DNA from 4 places in the Streptomyces sp. NPDC047043 genome. Region 1 is predicted to be linked to each of the others. Evidence: riboswitches for the same ligand, from Rfam matches in the RefSeq annotation. Region 1 holds a riboswitch; each other region holds the start of a gene.

Region 1 (4,157 bases):
CTCGCCACCTGGCGCTTCGCCACCGAGCCGCTCACCATCGGCGGACAGCACATCGCACCCGGCGACCCCGTCCTCGTCGTACTCGCCGCCGCCGACCGGGACCCGGAGCGGTTCGCCGATCCGGACACCCTCGACCTGGCCCGCCGTGACAACCAGCACCTCGGGTACGGCCACGGGATCCACTACTGCCTCGGCGCACCGCTCGCCCGGCTCGAAGGCCAGACCGCGCTCGCCACACTCCTCACCCGGCTCCCAAACCTCCAACTTGCCCAGGACCCCGCCGAGTTGAGGTGGCGGGGCGGGCTCATCATGCGCGGACTGCGTACGCTTCCGGTCGAGTTCACCCCGATTGAGCCACTGCATCCCCCCGGTCAAAGGTGAAACGCCCTCTACTCTGTGATCTTCACGTGATCTACGCGGCATTAACTTGTGACAAGTGATCGAGTGCCGATACGTTCACGGATCAACGACGGCGCCCGAGTTCCATGCGCCGCGGTCATTGCTGTCTCGCGAAAGGCCTCCGCATGCTCTCCGGGAACGGTCGTCACCGTCGCCCCCGCCAGGCTCCGGCACTTCTCGTCGCGGCCGGAGTGACCGGCTCCGCCATCGCCATCCCGCTCCTCGGGGCAGCGAGCGCGAACGCCGCCGACGGCACCACCTGGGACAAGGTGGCGAACTGCGAGACCGGCGGCTCCTGGAGCGAGAACAGCGGCAACGGCTTCTACGGCGGGCTCCAGCTCTCCCAGAAGAACTGGGAGAAGTACGGCGGCCTCGACTACGCCCCGAGCGCCGACCTCGCCAGCCGCAACCAGCAGATAGCCGTCGCCGAGAAGCTCCTCGACGACCAGGGCGTCGGCGCGTTCCACACCTGCGGTCTGACCTCCGGGCTGAGCAAGAGCTCGGGCTCGGCCGACGTCGACACGGGCATTCTGGGCGACAGCTCCGATTCGTCCAGTTCGTCTGATTCTTTGGACGGTTCGGGCTCGACCGGTCTGTCCAACTCTTCGGGCGAGTCGTCGAGCAACTCGTCCGACGGCACGTCCTCGGCGGACAAGTCGGCCTCGCCCTCCACCTCTCCCGACTCCTCCGCGGACTCCAAGGGCAACTCCAGCAAATCGGACAAGTCGGCCTCGCCTTCCGTCTCTCCGTCCGATGCGCAGTCGGCCGACAGCTCATCCACAGGCCGGACGAACAGTGACGACTCGGACAAAGCCGAGCAGGCTGCGGGCTCTTGGGCCCTCGTCGACACCGGCGCGACCGGCACCGGCCGCCATCGTGGCGCCAGCGCCGACGAGTCCGCCGCCGACAGTCGTACGGACGACACGTACACCGTCCATGCCGGCGACACTCTCGCCTCCATCGCCGACTCCCTTGACCTGGACGGCGGATGGCGCGCGCTCTACGCCGAGAACAAGAAGGCCATCGGTACCGACCCGAACCACATCTTCGCCGGTCAGACCCTGCAACTCCCTGCCGAATAGGGCGAAAAGCAGAGGGAGTTCGCGTCACACTTCGCGCCGAATGTCCGCTTTGGCGAAAGTGTGGGATGAGTCTCAGAAGCCCTGATCGTCTTTGAAATTCCCCGGATTCCCTGTCTACGGTCGTCACCGCTCGTCACCACGAGCCCCGGCTGCCGCAACGCCGAATCCTGCCAGCGGCCGTACGGGAACAGTCGTCGCGTAAAGCGCCGTAGGCAGGAGCGGGGGACCCAAGGTAAGTGCCGGGTCCGGCAGTTGAGGCCGTATGGCCGAAGGCAGCCGGAACCGGCTTGGGGTGAAGTCGTGCACCGGGAGGTGCGCGGCAGGGCAACTCAACCGGCCCTAACCCGACAGCTCACCTCGCAGGCGTCGGTGAGGGGATCCTTCCATGCTGTTTTCCGGCAAGGGCAAGCACCGTCGTCCGTCCAAGGCCACCCGCGTCGCCGCGCTCGCCGGCGTCACCGGTGTCGCCATCGCCGCCCCGCTGATGGCGGCCGGCAACGCCTCCGCCGCCACCGCCTCCGAGTGGGACGCCGTCGCCCAGTGCGAGTCGGGCGGCAACTGGTCCATCAACACCGGCAACGGCTACTACGGCGGCCTGCAGTTCTCCGCCTCGACGTGGGCCGCGTACGGCGGCACGAAGTACGCCTCCACCGCCAACCAGGCCAGCAAGGCGCAGCAGATCGAGATAGCCGAGAAGGTCCTCGCCTCCCAGGGCAAGGGTGCCTGGCCGGTCTGCGGCAAGGGTCTGTCCGGCGCCACGTACAGCGGTTCCAGCAGCTCCTCCAGCTCCTCGAACTCGGGCAGCACCAGCACCCGCTCCTCCGAGCAGAGCGCCTCCCGCTCCTCCGAGCGTCCGACTGTCAAGAAGTCGACGAAGACCGTCACCACCCCGACCGGCAAGAAGGTCAAGAAGGGCGACGGCGAGTACAAGGTCGTCAAGGGTGACACCCTCAGCTCCATCGCCGAGAAGCACGGCGTCAAGGGCGGCTGGCAGAAGCTGTTCAAGCTGAACAAGGACATCGTCGAGGACGCCAACCTCATCTACCCGGGCCAGCAGCTGCACCTCAAGTGACAGCGGGCCGGTAGCTGAACCACAGCGCCCTGACAGCCGTGTCCTTCACTATGGAGGACACGTGAGGGCCTCCCCCGTCCCCACGGGCTCCCCGCTCCGGTGCGTGTTCCCCCGTACGCACCGGGGCGGGGCTCTTTTTGCGCCCACGCTTTGTTCCGTTCGGAAACAATTTACTCTCGGTTCCGCTCAAGGGGTGGTCGGCAGCGTGGCCGATCGGCCGGAGACGGTTAGGCTCGTCTCGCAGAGCCACTGCGCTACTGCCGTAGCCGCGTCACATCCATGAAGGAGATGCTCGTGCCGTCCATCGACGTCGTCGTAGCCCGGGAAATCCTGGACTCCCGAGGCAACCCCACGGTCGAGGTCGAGGTCGGCCTCGACGACGGCAGCACGGGTCGTGCCGCCGTCCCGTCCGGCGCCTCGACGGGTGCCTTCGAAGCCATCGAGCTCCGCGACGGTGACCCCAACCGCTACCAGGGCAAGGGTGTCGAGAAGGCCGTCCTCGCCGTCATCGAGCAGATCGGCCCGGAGCTGGTCGGCTACGACGCCACCGAGCAGCGTCTGATCGACCAGGCGATGTTCGACCTGGACGCCACCGACAACAAGGGCTCCCTCGGCGCCAACGCCATCCTCGGCGTCTCCCTCGCCGTCGCCCACGCCGCCTCCGAGGCCAGCGACCTCCCGCTCTTCCGCTACCTGGGCGGCCCGAACGCGCACCTGCTGCCGGTGCCGATGATGAACATCCTGAACGGCGGCTCGCACGCCGACTCCAACGTGGACATCCAGGAGTTCATGATCGCCCCGATCGGCGCGGAGTCCTTCTCCGAGGCGCTGCGCTGGGGCACCGAGGTCTACCACACCCTCAAGAAGGTGCTGAAGACCAAGGGCCTGTCCACCGGCCTCGGCGACGAGGGCGGCTTCGCCCCGAACCTGGACTCCAACCGTGCCGCCCTCGACCTCATCCTCGAGGCCATCAAGGAAGCCGGCTACGCCCCGGGCGAGCAGATCGCCCTCGCGCTCGACGTCGCCGCCTCCGAGTTCTACAAGGACGGCAAGTACCTCTTCGAGGGCAAGGAGCGCTCCGCCGCCGAGATGACGGAGTACTACGAGGAGCTCGTCGCGGCCTACCCGCTCGTCTCCATCGAGGACCCGCTGTTCGAGGACGACTGGGCCGGCTGGAAGGTCATCACCGACAAGCTCGGCGACAAGGTCCAGCTCGTCGGCGACGACCTGTTCGTCACCAACCCGGAGCGCCTGGCCCGCGGTATCGAGGACGGCGCCGCCAACGCGCTGCTCGTGAAGGTGAACCAGATCGGTTCGCTCACCGAGACCCTGGACGCCGTCGAGCTCGCCCAGCGCAGCGGCTTCAAGTGCATGATGTCCCACCGCTCCGGCGAGACCGAGGACGTCACCATCGCCGACCTCGCCGTCGCCACCAACTGCGGCCAGATCAAGACCGGCGCCCCGGCCCGCTCCGAGCGCGTCGCCAAGTACAACCAGCTGCTGCGCATCGAGGAGATCCTCGACGACGCCGCGGTGTACGCGGGTCGTTCGGCCTTCCCGCGCTTCAAGGGCTGAGCCTTCCCGAACGTCCGCTCTGCGGACCA
Region 2 (4,157 bases), on a different contig from region 1:
TCCGCGCCGCAATCGGCCGGTTCGGCCACCACGGCCGCGATGCCGTCGGCGTGCGCGCCGTTGAAGGGACGCGGCGCGAGGATGCGAGTGTGCGGAGCGGCCGCCCGCAACCGGTCGAGGAGGGCGCGGTAGGCGGCTCGGAACTCCGCTGCTCCGGTATGACGAACACGCCGCCACCCGAGTCGGCGAACCGTATGTGCCGGTCGTACGGCTGGTCGGAGGGCGGCACCGTGCAGCGGATGCCGAGGCCGCGCAGGAAGCCGCCCCGGTCGGCACCGGGCTTCTGCTCGCCGTCCCCGACGAAGGTGTGCACCAGACCGAAGGACTCGGCGCCGGCGAAGAAGACGAAGCGGAGCGTGTACGGCAGCCAGGCGCGCCCGCCGCGGCGGTGCCGGCCCTCGACGCGGACCACGGCCCGCACCGGACCGTCCTGCTCCACCTCGACCTTCTCGACACGACCGGCCGACTGCTCGACGTCCGCGCCCTCACGCACGGACTCCTGCCGTACGGCGACCAGTTGACCGTCCCGCCCGATCTCGGCCGACCCGCGCCGCACGCTGCGCACGGCCGTGTCGGAGCCCTTCGCGCCGAACACGGCGGTGATGACGCCGATGGACACCTCGACCCGTCCGGCGGAGCGGCTGACGGTCACCTTCTGCGCGCGTGCGGCGCGAGTTCCGGCCGTGAGCCGGTACGCCGATGCCTTCGGTGCGTCTCGGGCGATCGCGTGCGCGGTCCACTTGATCGAGCCGTCGGGCCAGTAGCCGGAGGCCCAGGTCTGTACGGGGACATCGGCGCCGTCCGCGGTCGCGAGCCGGAACGTCTGCTCCGGCCGGTGAGCACCGAGCGCCCAGGGCACGCCCCAGGTGGCACCGCCGTGCACGTCGGGGGCCTGGCCCTCCAGCCAGTGCAGTTCGGTGTCGTCGCCGTCCGCCGCGGCGGTGCAGGACACGGCCCAGGAGAACTGGGCGACGGCGGCCGCGGCTGCGGCGCCCTTGATGACGGTGCGTCGGTCGACGCCGGGCAGGGGGACCTCCGTGGGCCTCGAAGGGCGGTAGCAAGCGCTTGCATCGCTACGGAGATCACTCTGTCCCCACTTTCCCCTCACTGTCGACAGCCCTGCACCACCCGCCACAGGACCGCAATGAAACGATCATGGCTCCGCAAAGCCGAACACACCGAAGGCCGGACCCGGGGATCGGGGTCCGGCCTTCGGCGGCGTGTCAGGCGATCGGTCGGCGGGGGGTCAGCCGACTCCGACGCCCTTCGAGCGGAGGTAGGCGACCGGGTCCACGTCGGAGCCGTAGTTCGGCGTGGTCCTGATCTCGAAGTGCAGGTGCGGTCCGGTCACGTTGCCGGTCGCTCCGGAGAGGCCGATCTGCTGGCCCTCGGTCACGGTCTGGCCTGCCGAGACGGAGAGCTGGGACAGGTGGCCGTACTGCGCGTAGTAGCCGTCGGCGAGCTTGATGACGACCTGGTTGCCGTACGCGCCGCCCCAGCCCGCGGAGACGACGGTGCCCGCACCCACGGCTTTGAGGGAGGTGCCGGTCGGGACGACGAAGTCGACGCCCGTGTGGTACCCGCTGGACCACATGCTGCCGGCCACGTGGTAGCCCGTGCCGACGGCGGCACCGGCGACCGGGAGCGTGAACCCGCTTGCCGTCTTGGTGGTTTCGGCGGCCTGCGTGGCGGTCTTCTTCGAGGAGGAAGAGGACTTCGCCGAAGAGCCCCTCGGCGAAGAGGCCTTGGACGGGGCGGAGGACGAGGACTTGGTGGTGCTCGTCGCGGCCTTATTGCCGATCGTGAGCTTCAGACCCGGGTGAATCAACGAGGGGTCGTCGCCGACGGCCCGGCGGTTGTCCGAGTAGAGCTTCTTCCAGCCGCCGGCGACGTGCTGCTCGTCGGCGATCTTCGCGAGATAGTCACCGGCCCGGACCGAATAGGTCCGCACACCCGCGTTGGCGGCGGTCTTCTTCTTGGCCGCCTTCTTCTCGGCGGCCGGAAGGGACTGGACGGTCTTTTCCGAAACCGACTGGGAAGCGGACTGCGGGGTGGCGGCATGGGCCCCGGCGGCGCCCATGAGCGGAAGGGCGAGAGCTGCGCCACCGGTTCCGGCGACGGCAATGGAGCGAGTGAAACGCTGGTACTTCGGGCGGCGGTGCTTACCCTTCGCGGGCATGGCGAATTCCTCTCCGGCGCCTACGAGGTGAGCTGTCGGGTGCGGACTGGAGATGTCCGGCCGCGTTTTGGACGCGACTTAACCCCTAGCCGTTCCGGAGACCGGAACAGGCGGTTGTACCTGTGGGTCCCCCGCTCCTGCCGTTCACGGGTGAGTTGTGCGGGCACCGGGCGGCGGCAGGATTGGGCGTCCGTCCGGATTGGTGGCGAACGTAAGCGACCGGGACGCAAAGGGACAAGTGACGGTTCCCTGGGAATGGGATTCTGTTGATCCCTTGTGGGAATTCGCGGTCACCCAGCGTGAATTACGGGATCACCTCTTTACCCAAACCCCCATGTAAAGCACGTGAATTACGTGAGCATGACGGGCCACGCACGGTCACGAATATGACGCTCCTCACGTGACACTGCTCCACCACACCTCATTCCAGAGCGAGTTGGAATGAAGGATGATGAAGCAGAATCAAGGCACCAATTCGGACAGATAGCTCAGATGCGACGCAGTCGGAAGATCGCCGCATCAAGGTCGCCACGCAATCCGGTACGAAGCCCGTGATGCAGCAATACGCCACCTCTGTGAACTTCGCCCGTTTCGAGGCATTCGTACGATGCTGTCGGGTCGAGGCCGCGCAGCCGCAGGGCCGGTACAGGCTCCCCGTAGCTCTGCGCCTGGAGCCAGGCAAGGACAACCGCCTCGTCCCCGCGCACGTACTGCACCGCGCTGAGCCCACCGGTCGGGGGCCGGAGCCGATGGAGGTCGCCGTGCTGCACAAGGGGCCGGATCTCCTTGTAGAGCGTCACCCACTCCCGGGCCTCGGCAAGCTCCTCCTCGGTCCACTGAGTGAGGTCCCCGCCGACCCCGAGTACGCCCGCCATGGCGCTCACGAACCGGAAGCGCAGCGAGCTGACCCGCCCGTTGAGCTGGGTGTTCGGGCTGTCGGTGACCCAGGCGGCCATCACGCGCGCGGGGTGGATCTGGCTGAAGCCGTGCTGGATGGCGAGACGGTCGAGCGGATCGGTGTTGTCGGAGGTCCACACCTGGTCCGTACGGCTCATGATCCCGAAATCGATCCGGCCGCCACCGCCCGAGCAGGACTCGAAGGCGACGTCGGGGTGGGCCGCCCGCAGTCGGTCCAACAGCGTGTACAGGGCGCGGACATGATCCACCCAGAGCCGCTGCGGGTAGGGCTCGCCCGGCCAGCCCGCGTCGGTGAAGCAGCGGTTGAAGTCCCACTTCACATAGTCGATCGGGGCGCCGGACAGCAGCCCGTCGAGCCGCTCCCACAGGTACTCCTGGACATCCTCCCGGGCCAGGTTCAGTACAAGCTGATTGCGGAATTCCGTCCGCTTTCGTCCCGGTTGGAACTGCACCCAGTCGGGGTGTGCGCGGTAGAGGTCGCTGTCCGGATTGATCATCTCGGGTTCGACCCAGATGCCGAACTGCATGCCGAGGGCGTGCACATAGTCGGCGAGCGGCTTGAGGCCGTTCGGGAACCGGTCCCGGTTGGGCGTCCAGTCGCCGAGTCCGGCGCGGTCGCTGACGCGCTTGCCGAACCAGCCGTCGTCGACGACGAACAGCTCGACACCGATCGCCGCGGCCCGCCGGGCAAGGGTTCCCTGCTGCTCCTCGGAGATGTCGAACTCCGTGGCCTCCCAGGAGTTGAACAGCACGGGCCGGTCCCGGTCGGCGTCCGGGATGACGTACGCGCGCTGGTACGCGTGCCAGGCACGGCTCGCACCGCCGAAGCCGCCGTCGCTCCACAGGCCGGCGAAGACGGGGGACGTGTACGACTCCCCCGCCTCCAGGCGCAGCAGCCCGGAGTCGTCGTAGCCGGCGCCGCCGGTGATCTGCACGCGCGCGTCCGGGAGTTGCGCCACCGCGATCCGCCAGGAACCGGACCAGCCGAGGGCGCAGCCGTAGACCTCGCCGCGCTCCTCGGTCGCGTCGGTGTCGAGCGCCACCCAGGGCAGGTGCTGGT
Region 3 (4,157 bases), on a different contig from region 1:
CTACATGGGAGGTTCCGTCCTGGCGGTGGACATGCACGCGTGGGCGGCGACGATGCTCGCCTTCGTGTCGCGACCGCCCGATCCGCTGTACGTCGGCCCGGTCTGGCGGGAGATGTGGATCAAGCGCTTGGAGGGCGCCGTCGAGCCCTTCCTGCACACCTGGCTGACCCACCAGACGCGCGACGAGTACTGGCGCCACGGCAGCGTCTGCGAGGACTACGGCGCGATCGACGCCGCCGTCCTCGCGGTGGGCGGCTGGCACGACCCGTACCGCGACACGGTGCTGCGCCTCGTCGAGCACCTGCCCGCCGACCGCGTACGCGGCCTGATCGGCCCCTGGTCGCACCAGTACCCGGACCGCGGCCTGCCGCCGGGCCCGGCGATCGGCTTCCTCCAGGAGACCCTGCGCTGGTGGGACCACTGGCTCAAGGGCATCGACTCCGGGGCGATGCGCGAGCCCCTGCTGCGTGCCTACATCAGCGACTCGCACCCTCCGGCCACGGTGTACGGGACGCTGCCGGGGCGGTGGGTCGGGGAGCCGGGGTGGCCGTCGCCCAATGTCACGGCGGTCTCGTACGGGCTTCCGGGCAGTGCTATGTCACATTCCACTGCCGCTGCACCGGTCCGCTCACCCCAGCACACAGGCGTGGACGCCGGCCGTTTCTTCCCCTTCGGCAACGACGCCGATCTGCCGCCGGACCAGCGCGACGAGGACGGGCGGTCGGTGTGCTTCGACTTCGTGGTGGGCGAGGAGACATGGGTGCTGGGGCGGCCGAGGGTGCGGCTGCGGGTGACCTCCGAGGTGGCGAGCGGTCAGATTGTCGTACGGCTATGTGACATGACACCGGATGGTTCATCGACCCTCGTCACGCGCGGCGTGCTGAACCTGTCCGCGCGGCAGGGACGCGACCGTGCCGTGCCGTGGACGACGGGTGCCACCGAGGACGTCGAGTTCGAGCTGAACGGCATCGGCCATGTCTTCCCGTCCGGCCATCGCATCCGTCTTGCCGTGTCCTCCGCGTACTGGCCGTGGATCTGGCCGCAGCCCGACTCGGCGGCCGGCTTCACGCTGCATCCGGAGGGCAGTTCGCTGGAACTTCCGGTACGCGCGCGTGCGTCGGACGAGAAGGCGATCATCTTCGAGGAGCCGGAGCAGGCGCAGACGCTGGGCGTGAACTCCCCGATCACGCTGGACGAACCGCGCCCCGAGCGCCTCGTGGTGCGGGACGTCGCCAAGGGCGAGTGGCGCCTGGAGGTCGACCCGCGCTACGGCGGCACGCGCGTGTACCCGGACGGTCTGGAGTTCACCGAGGACGCCCTGGAGACGTACACGATCCATGAGGCCGACCCTCTGTCGGCGCGCACCCGCTCGGACTGGTTCGTCCGCCTGCACCGGCCGGAGCTCGCGTGGGACGCCACGGTCCGTACGCGCTCGAAGATCAGCTGTACCGGAAAGGACTTCATCGCCTCGAATGAGGTGATTTGCACGGACGGTGGAGAGGTCGTCTTCCACCGGACATGGGAGCGGCGGATCCCACGGACGGCCGGTTGACTATGAGTTGAGGGCATTGCCCGTTTTTGCACGCTTCGTGAATCGGGTGCGATGTCAGTGACTTGAGTCACGCGCGACCGCAGACGTCACCACCACCCTCCGCTCGCGTTCCCCCTTGCGCCATGAGCCAGTTGAGCCTTGGCAGCCGCAAAGGATCAAGCGGCCCATAAGGCTCATGCCGAGGTCAATGGGTGCGATCCATCAATCCGGCACTTGTTTCGGGCATGTGCTCTCGCATACGTTTCCGGCCCAGCCGGGCGGACGCCGAATCCTGCCGCCGTCCGAGCTTCCATCACCGCACCCACTCGTACACGGCAGGAGCGGGGGACCCAGGTAAGTCGCCGGTCCGGACGTCTCGATGCGTCCCGGAACGGCTAGGGGTGAAGCCGTGCCCGTCAGGGCGCGGCCGGGCAACTCCCCGCCCGAACCCGACAGCTCACCTCGTAGGCGCCGGAGAGGAACAGCGCCATGCCCCGAGGCAAGCACCGCCGCCCCAGAACCAGCCCCCTCACCCGAGGCGTCGTCGCCGCCGGAGCCGGCACCGCCGCACTCGCGATCCCGCTCCTGAGCGCGACTGCCGCGAGCGCCGCGACGCCGGCCCAGGCCCCCGCCGCCGCGTCGGCCGCATCGCAGGTCAGGTCCGTCACGTACACCACGGTCAACGGCGACACGCTCTACGGCATCGCGGACAAATACGACACTCCGGGTGGCTGGCGGCAGATCTACAAGGACAACCGCAAGGCCATCGGCGACAACCCCAGGCTGATCCACTCGGGCCTGAAGCTGACGGTCAGGACGACGAAGACGGCGAGCACGACGGCCGCCAAGAAGTCCTCGTCCGTCGCGCACGCCACCCAGGCCTCCGCCAAGACGTACGCGAACAACCTGGACGGATGGATCCGCCAGTCGCTGGACATCATGGCGCAGAAGGGAATTCCCGGTACGTACGACGGCATTTACCGCAACATCATCCGGGAGTCGTCCGGCAACCCGGCCGCCATCAACAACTGGGACTCCAACGCCGCCGCGGGCACCCCGTCCAAGGGCCTGCTGCAGGTCATCGACCCGACGTTCCTGGCCTACCACGTGCCCGGCACGTCGCTCGACCCGTTCGACCCGGTCGCGAACATCACCGCCGCCTGCAACTACGCGGCCGCGCGGTACGGCTCCATCGACAACGTGTTCGGGGCGTACTAGGTCTCTGCGGTCACGAATAGAGTCGTTCGAGGACGGCGGCGATGCCGTCGTCCTCGTTCGACAGGGTGATCTCGTCGGCCACGGCCTTGAGTTCGGGGTGGGCGTTGGCCATCGCGACGCCGTGGGCGGCCCAGTCGAACATGGGGATGTCGTTCGGCATGTCGCCGAAGGCGATCGTCCCTTCCGGGCCAAGTCCCAGGTATGCGGCGGCCAGTGCGAGGCCCGTCGCCTTCGTGATGCCGCATGGCTGGAGTTCGACGGTCCCCGGCCCCGACATGGTGACGGTGGCCAGCGAACCGACCACCGAGCGAGCCGTCGCCGCCAACTCGTCGTCCGTCAGGTCGGGATGGCGCAGCAGCACCTTGCTGATGGGTTCGCACCAAAGGTCGTCGCGCCGCTCGACGCGTACCGCGGGCAGCGCGGGATGCGGCATCAGGTAGCCCGGTTCGATGAGCGTGAGGCCGTCCACGCCGTCCTGGTCCACCGCCGCGTACACCTCGCCCACCTCGGCCTCGATCTTGCCCAGGGCGGTCTCGGCCAGCTCCCTGTCCAGCGTGACGGACCAGAGCAGACGGTCCGCGCCGGCGTCGTACACCTGCGCGCCCTGTCCGCACACCGCGAGCCCCCTGCCGCCCAGTTCGTCCAGGAGCGGGCGCACTCTCGGGGCCGGCCGGCCCGTGACGACGAGGTGCCGGACGCCGGCGCCGGCCGCCCGCGCGAGCGCGGCGAGGGACCGGTCGGAGAGCGTGTCGTCGCCTCGGAGCAGCGTGCCGTCCAGGTCGGTGGCGATGAGTGCATATGCGGTGGGTGCGGCCATGATCAGAGAATACGGACAGGACGCCGCGCCGACTCATCGCCAACCGGACGACCGCCCCGTTCACCCCCGCCACTTCGTCAACTCCCGTACCCATAACGGCCTTTCCGCCACCGGCATGGGCTCTTCGGTACCAGTACGGGGCTTTTGGCCATGGTGCCTGCTGCCTCCGAAGTCCCTTGTCAGTGGCGGCTGCGACGCTTGCGATGTCGCTTTCACTGCACTTACGGAACGGGGCTGTTGTTGTGAAGGATCGGGCGGAGAAGTTCCAGGCGCATCTGCGCGAGGCCGCCGTCGGCATCCTGGAGCGGTTCCCGCAGGAACTGCGGCCCGAGATATACGCGCTCTCGTTCCGCATCTGGCAGATCGACTACGACGCCCGGCGGCCGTACGTGGCCATCGGCTACAACACGGAGAGCCAGTACGAGCGCGAGAAATACCCGGAGGACCCGGGCGAGGCCCGCTGGAACTGCGCCTGTTGGCTCCTCGACGGCTTCGAGATGCTCGGGAACGTACCCGAGGATCCGGTGGGCGGCCCGCTGTACGAGGACGAGGTCAGGCGGCTCGGGCTCTGGTACGACGGCGAGGAGGTGG
Region 4 (4,157 bases), on a different contig from region 1:
GGGCCTGGGCGCCCAGGGCGGCGAGGAGATCGTCCTCGCCTCCGACGCCGAGGGTGCGGACATCGCCCTCGACCGTCTGGCGAAGCTCGTCTCCGAAGGCCTCGAGGAGCTTCCCGAGACCGTCTGATCACGGCACCACAGAAGGGCTCGTCCGAATTATCGGGCGGGCCCTTCGCATTTCCCGTACCGGGGCTGCAGAATTCTCGATCGCGGGCAGCAGAAATAATCCCCCGCGAATTCTCTCCTCTTTGTATACGGCGCCCGTGTTAATGCCGCAGGCTCGACATGTTTACGGCATGTTGCGAGTTCCTCACACCGTTTGCGCGGTCCGGTCCGCCGAAGCGCAGCCGGTGCGCCGCGCTCGAGCGCTCGGTGTGCAGCGTCGTCACCGCCCGCGCGCGTTCGCTGTCGCCGCGGGCCACGGCGTCGACGATCGCGCCGTGCTCCGCCCAGGACTCCACGGGGTTGGCGGGCGCCTCCACGGTGTACATCCAGGCGATCTTGTGCCGCAGCTGGGTCAGCATCGAGGTCAGGGCGGGGCTGCCGGAGGCCTGTGCGAGGGTCTCGTGGAACCAGCCCCCCAGGGAGCGCAGATCCTCGCTGTTGCCCCTCCTGGCCCGCTCCTGGCCCAGTCTGACCAGACCGCGCAGCACCTTGAGGTGGGCCTCGGTGCGCCGCTGGGCGGCCCGGGAGGCACCCAGCGGCTCCAGCAGCATGCGCATCTCCAGCAGGTCGGCGGCCTCCTGTTCGGTCGGTTCCGCCACACACGCGCCCGCGTGCCGCCGGGTCACCACGAAGCCCTCGGCCTCCAGAGTGCGCAGGGCCTCGCGCACGGGGACGCGCGAGACGCCGTAGCGGCGCGCGAGCAGTTCCTCGGTGAGCCGGCTGCCGCGCTCGTAGACACCGGCGACGATGTCGTCCCGGATCGCCGTGCACACCGAGTGCGCCGGAATACGCATGACCGACCTCCGACTTAATCCCCGTGAAACGTCGATGATTGACGTGTGTTCCGTGACTCTATTGCACGGAGCCGGAATTTCCGACGGCGGGCCGGAATCCATGGATATTTTTTGGACAGCAAGGCGACAGAAACGACGAAACCCCGGCTCGGGGAGCCGGGGTTTCAGTGGATCCTGCGGTCCGTCGTCAGACGTTCACACCGTGCGAGCGCAGGTAGGCGAGCGGGTCGATGTCCGAGCCGTACTCGGGGGTCGTACGGGCCTCGAAGTGCAGGTGCGGTCCCGTGACGTTGCCGGTCGCGCCGGAGAGACCGATCTGCTGGCCCGGGGTGACCTTCTGGCCCACCGAGACTCCGATGGACGACAGGTGGCCGTACTGGGTGTACGTGCCGTCGTTCATCTTGATCACGATCTGGTTGCCGTAGGACCCGCCCCAGCCGGTCTCGACGACGGTGCCGGAGCCCACCGCGTGGACGGTCGTGCCGCTCGCGGCGTGGAAGTCGATGCCCGTGTGGCTGCCGGAGGACCACAGGCTGCTGCTCGCCTTGTAGCCGGTCGAGACATACGAGTTCGATATCGGCGCGACGAACGTGTTGAGGCGCTTGCGCTCGGCCTCGCGGGCGGCACGCTCCTTGGCCTCGCGCTCCTGCTTGGCCTTCGCGGCGGCCTTCTCGCGCGCGGCCTCCGCGGCCGCCTTCTTGAGCGCGGCCTCCTCGGCGGCCTGCTTCTGGGCGTCGGCCTGGGCGTCGATCTTGTCGGCGAGCGTGTCGCCGATGGTGATGACGGGGGTGAGGCCGGTCTGCTCGACGGAGGTCTCGGCGGCGAGTGCGGGGGCGGCCAGGGCACCGACGACGCCGGTGGTGGCGAGGGCCGCGACGCCGGCGGCGCGCTTGGTGGTGCGGTGCGTCCGGCTGGGACGGCGGTGCTTCCCGGTGGCGCGGGTGAACGCCATGTAGTGGCTTGTCCTTTCCTTCCTTCTCGCCTACCGGGTTAGCTGACGGGTTCGGAGCAGGAAGGTCTCCTACGGACCCCCTCGCTGCACGCGCGGGCGTCCGATTCACCCCAGGGACTGCGGTGGGTCCCCGGCTCCCCTGGCTCGCGCCGTACGGGGACTCGGCGATGGCTGTCCGGTGCCGCGGGTGCGGCGCGGTGCCTGACGGACAGCCCGGACGACGCTAAGCGGGGCCGCTTTCAATTCCCAAACGGATCAGGGTCTTTGTAGCGCATCCCACAGGGCAAACACGCAACTCTCCTTCAATTCTCTTTCAATTCGGACATAAGAGGGCCCTGGTGACTCATCAGTCACCAGGGCCCCCACGCGCGCGTGCGGCTGACCGGGCCTCTACTCGGCTGCCACGACGGTGACTTCGCCGATGCCGAGGGCCTCGACCGGCTCCTTGATCTGCGCCGCGTCACCGACGAGAACGGTCACCAGGCGGTCCTGCGGGAAGGCGCTCACGGCGGCCGCGGTGGCCTCCACGGTGCCGGTCGCGGCGAGCTGCTGGTACAGCGTCGCCTGGTAGTCGTCGGGCAGGTGCTGCTCGACCTGGTCGGCCAGCGTGCTCGCGACGGCCGCCGCGGTCTCGTACTTCAGCGGCGCCACCCCGACGAGGTTCTGTACGGCGACATCGCGTTCGGCGTCGGTGAGGCCGCCCTCGGCGAGCGTGCGCAGCACCGTCCACAGGTCCTGGAGCGCCGGGCCGGTGTTGGGGGTGTCGACGGAGCCGCTGATGGCGAGCATCGAGGCGCCCGAGCCGTCCGGGGCGGACCTGAGGACCTGGCCGAACGCGCGCACACCGTAGGTGTAGCCCTTCTCCTCGCGCAGGACGCGGTCCAGGCGGGAGGTGAGGGTGCCGCCCAGGCAGTACGTGCCGAGGACCTGCGCGGGCCACACGCGGTCGTGCCGGTCGGGGCCGACGCGGCCGATGAGCAGCTGCGTCTGGACGGCGCCCGGACGGTCCACGATGATCACGCGGCCGGTGTCGTCGGCGGTCACCGGCGGCACGGGGCGGGGCTCGGCCTTGGAGCCCGTCCACTCGCCGAGGGTCTCGCCGAGCAGCGCGTCCAGGTCGATGCCGGTGAGGTCGCCGACGACGACCGCGGTGGCCGTGGCGGGCCGGACGTGCCGGTCGTAGAAGGCCCGTACGGCCGCGGAGTCGATCTTCTCGACGGTCTCCTCGGTGCCCTGACGCGGGCGTGACATGCGCGAGGTCGTCGGGAACAGCTCCTTGGAGAGCTCCTTGGCAGCGCGGCGGGAGGGGTTGGCCAGCTCGTGCGGGATCTCGTCGAGGCGGTTGCGGACGAGCCGCTCGACCTCGCTGTCGGCGAACGCGGGCGCCCTGAGGGCGTCGGCGAGCAGACCGAGCGCCTTGCCGAGGCGGGAGGCCGGCACTTCGAGGCTGATCCGGACGCCGGGGTGGTCGGCGTGCGAGTCGAGGGTGGCGCCGCAGCGCTCCAGCTCGGCGGCGAACTCCTCGGCGGAGTGCTTGTCGGTGCCCTCGGAGAAGGCGCGCGCCATGATCGTGGCGACACCGTCGAAGCCGGTCGGCTCGGCCTCCAGGGGCGCGTCCAGGAGCACCTCCACGGCGACGACCTGCTGGCCGGGGCGGTGGCAGCGCAGCACGGTCAGGCCGTTGTCGAGCGCGCCGCGCTCGGGTGCCGGGAAGGCCCAGGGCTTGGCCTCGCCCGCCTGGGGCTGCGGGTGGAACTGCATCGTGGCGAGCTCGGTCACTTGGCCGCCTCCTTGTTGTTGTCGCCGGCTTCGACCGTGGCCTCGGCCTCGGGGTCTTCGGGCGGATCCGCGTCCTCGGCGATCTCTCCCGAGACCGGCTCGTAGACCAGCACCGCGCGATTGTCGGGCCGCAGGCGGGCCTTGGCGACCTCCTGGACCTCCTCCGGTGTCACCTCCAGGACGCGCTGGACGGCGGTCAGGGCGAGCTGCGGGTCGCCGAACAGGACGGCGAACCGGCACAGTTCGTCGGCGCGGCCCGCGACCGTGCCGAGCCGGTCCAGCCACTCGCGCTCCAACTGGGCCTGGGCGCGCTCCATTTCCTCGGCCGTGGGGCCCTCCTCGGCGAACCGGGCGAGCTCCTCGTCGATGGCGGTCTCGATGACCGGCACCTCGACGTCACCGGAGGTCTTCACGTCCAGCCAGCCCAGGGAGGGCGCTCCGGCCAGCCGCAGCAGGCCGAAGCCGGC

The links. A riboswitch is a leader RNA that binds a small molecule or an ion and turns the genes downstream of it on or off. The one in region 1 is predicted to bind cyclic di-AMP.
Region 2: another riboswitch for cyclic di-AMP. It lies ahead of ABZ880_RS32055 (LysM peptidoglycan-binding domain-containing M23 family metallopeptidase); the one in region 1 lies ahead of ABZ880_RS11880 (transglycosylase family protein).
Region 3: another riboswitch for cyclic di-AMP. It lies ahead of ABZ880_RS21685 (LysM peptidoglycan-binding domain-containing protein); the one in region 1 lies ahead of ABZ880_RS11880 (transglycosylase family protein).
Region 4: another riboswitch for cyclic di-AMP. It lies ahead of ABZ880_RS32810 (M23 family metallopeptidase); the one in region 1 lies ahead of ABZ880_RS11880 (transglycosylase family protein).

The regions. Positions count from the first base shown of each region.
Region 1 is NZ_JBEYVO010000006.1:237,363-241,519, forward strand. It holds gene ABZ880_RS11870 (cytochrome P450) at 1-381, shown strand, start outside; gene ABZ880_RS11875 (transglycosylase family protein) at 525-1,481, shown strand; cyclic di-AMP (ydaO/yuaA leader) riboswitch at 1,676-1,862, shown strand; gene ABZ880_RS11880 (transglycosylase family protein) at 1,867-2,553, shown strand; gene eno (phosphopyruvate hydratase) at 2,842-4,128, shown strand.
Region 2 is NZ_JBEYVO010000022.1:170,569-174,725, reverse strand. It holds gene ABZ880_RS32060 (hypothetical protein) at 1-952, opposite strand, end outside; gene ABZ880_RS32055 (LysM peptidoglycan-binding domain-containing M23 family metallopeptidase) at 1,247-2,179, opposite strand; cyclic di-AMP (ydaO/yuaA leader) riboswitch at 2,184-2,362, opposite strand; gene ABZ880_RS32050 (alpha-galactosidase) at 2,668-4,157, opposite strand, start outside.
Region 3 is NZ_JBEYVO010000013.1:106,423-110,579, forward strand. It holds gene ABZ880_RS21680 (CocE/NonD family hydrolase) at 1-1,552, shown strand, start outside; cyclic di-AMP (ydaO/yuaA leader) riboswitch at 1,836-2,015, shown strand; gene ABZ880_RS21685 (LysM peptidoglycan-binding domain-containing protein) at 2,021-2,749, shown strand; gene ABZ880_RS21690 (HAD family hydrolase) at 2,760-3,566, opposite strand; gene ABZ880_RS21695 (hypothetical protein) at 3,809-4,157, shown strand, end outside.
Region 4 is NZ_JBEYVO010000023.1:123,838-127,994, reverse strand. It holds gene ABZ880_RS32820 (HPr family phosphocarrier protein) at 1-127, shown strand, start outside; gene ABZ880_RS32815 (GntR family transcriptional regulator) at 267-959, opposite strand; gene ABZ880_RS32810 (M23 family metallopeptidase) at 1,147-1,911, opposite strand; cyclic di-AMP (ydaO/yuaA leader) riboswitch at 1,925-2,088, opposite strand; gene ABZ880_RS32805 (pitrilysin family protein) at 2,302-3,690, opposite strand; gene ABZ880_RS32800 (pitrilysin family protein) at 3,687-4,157, opposite strand, start outside.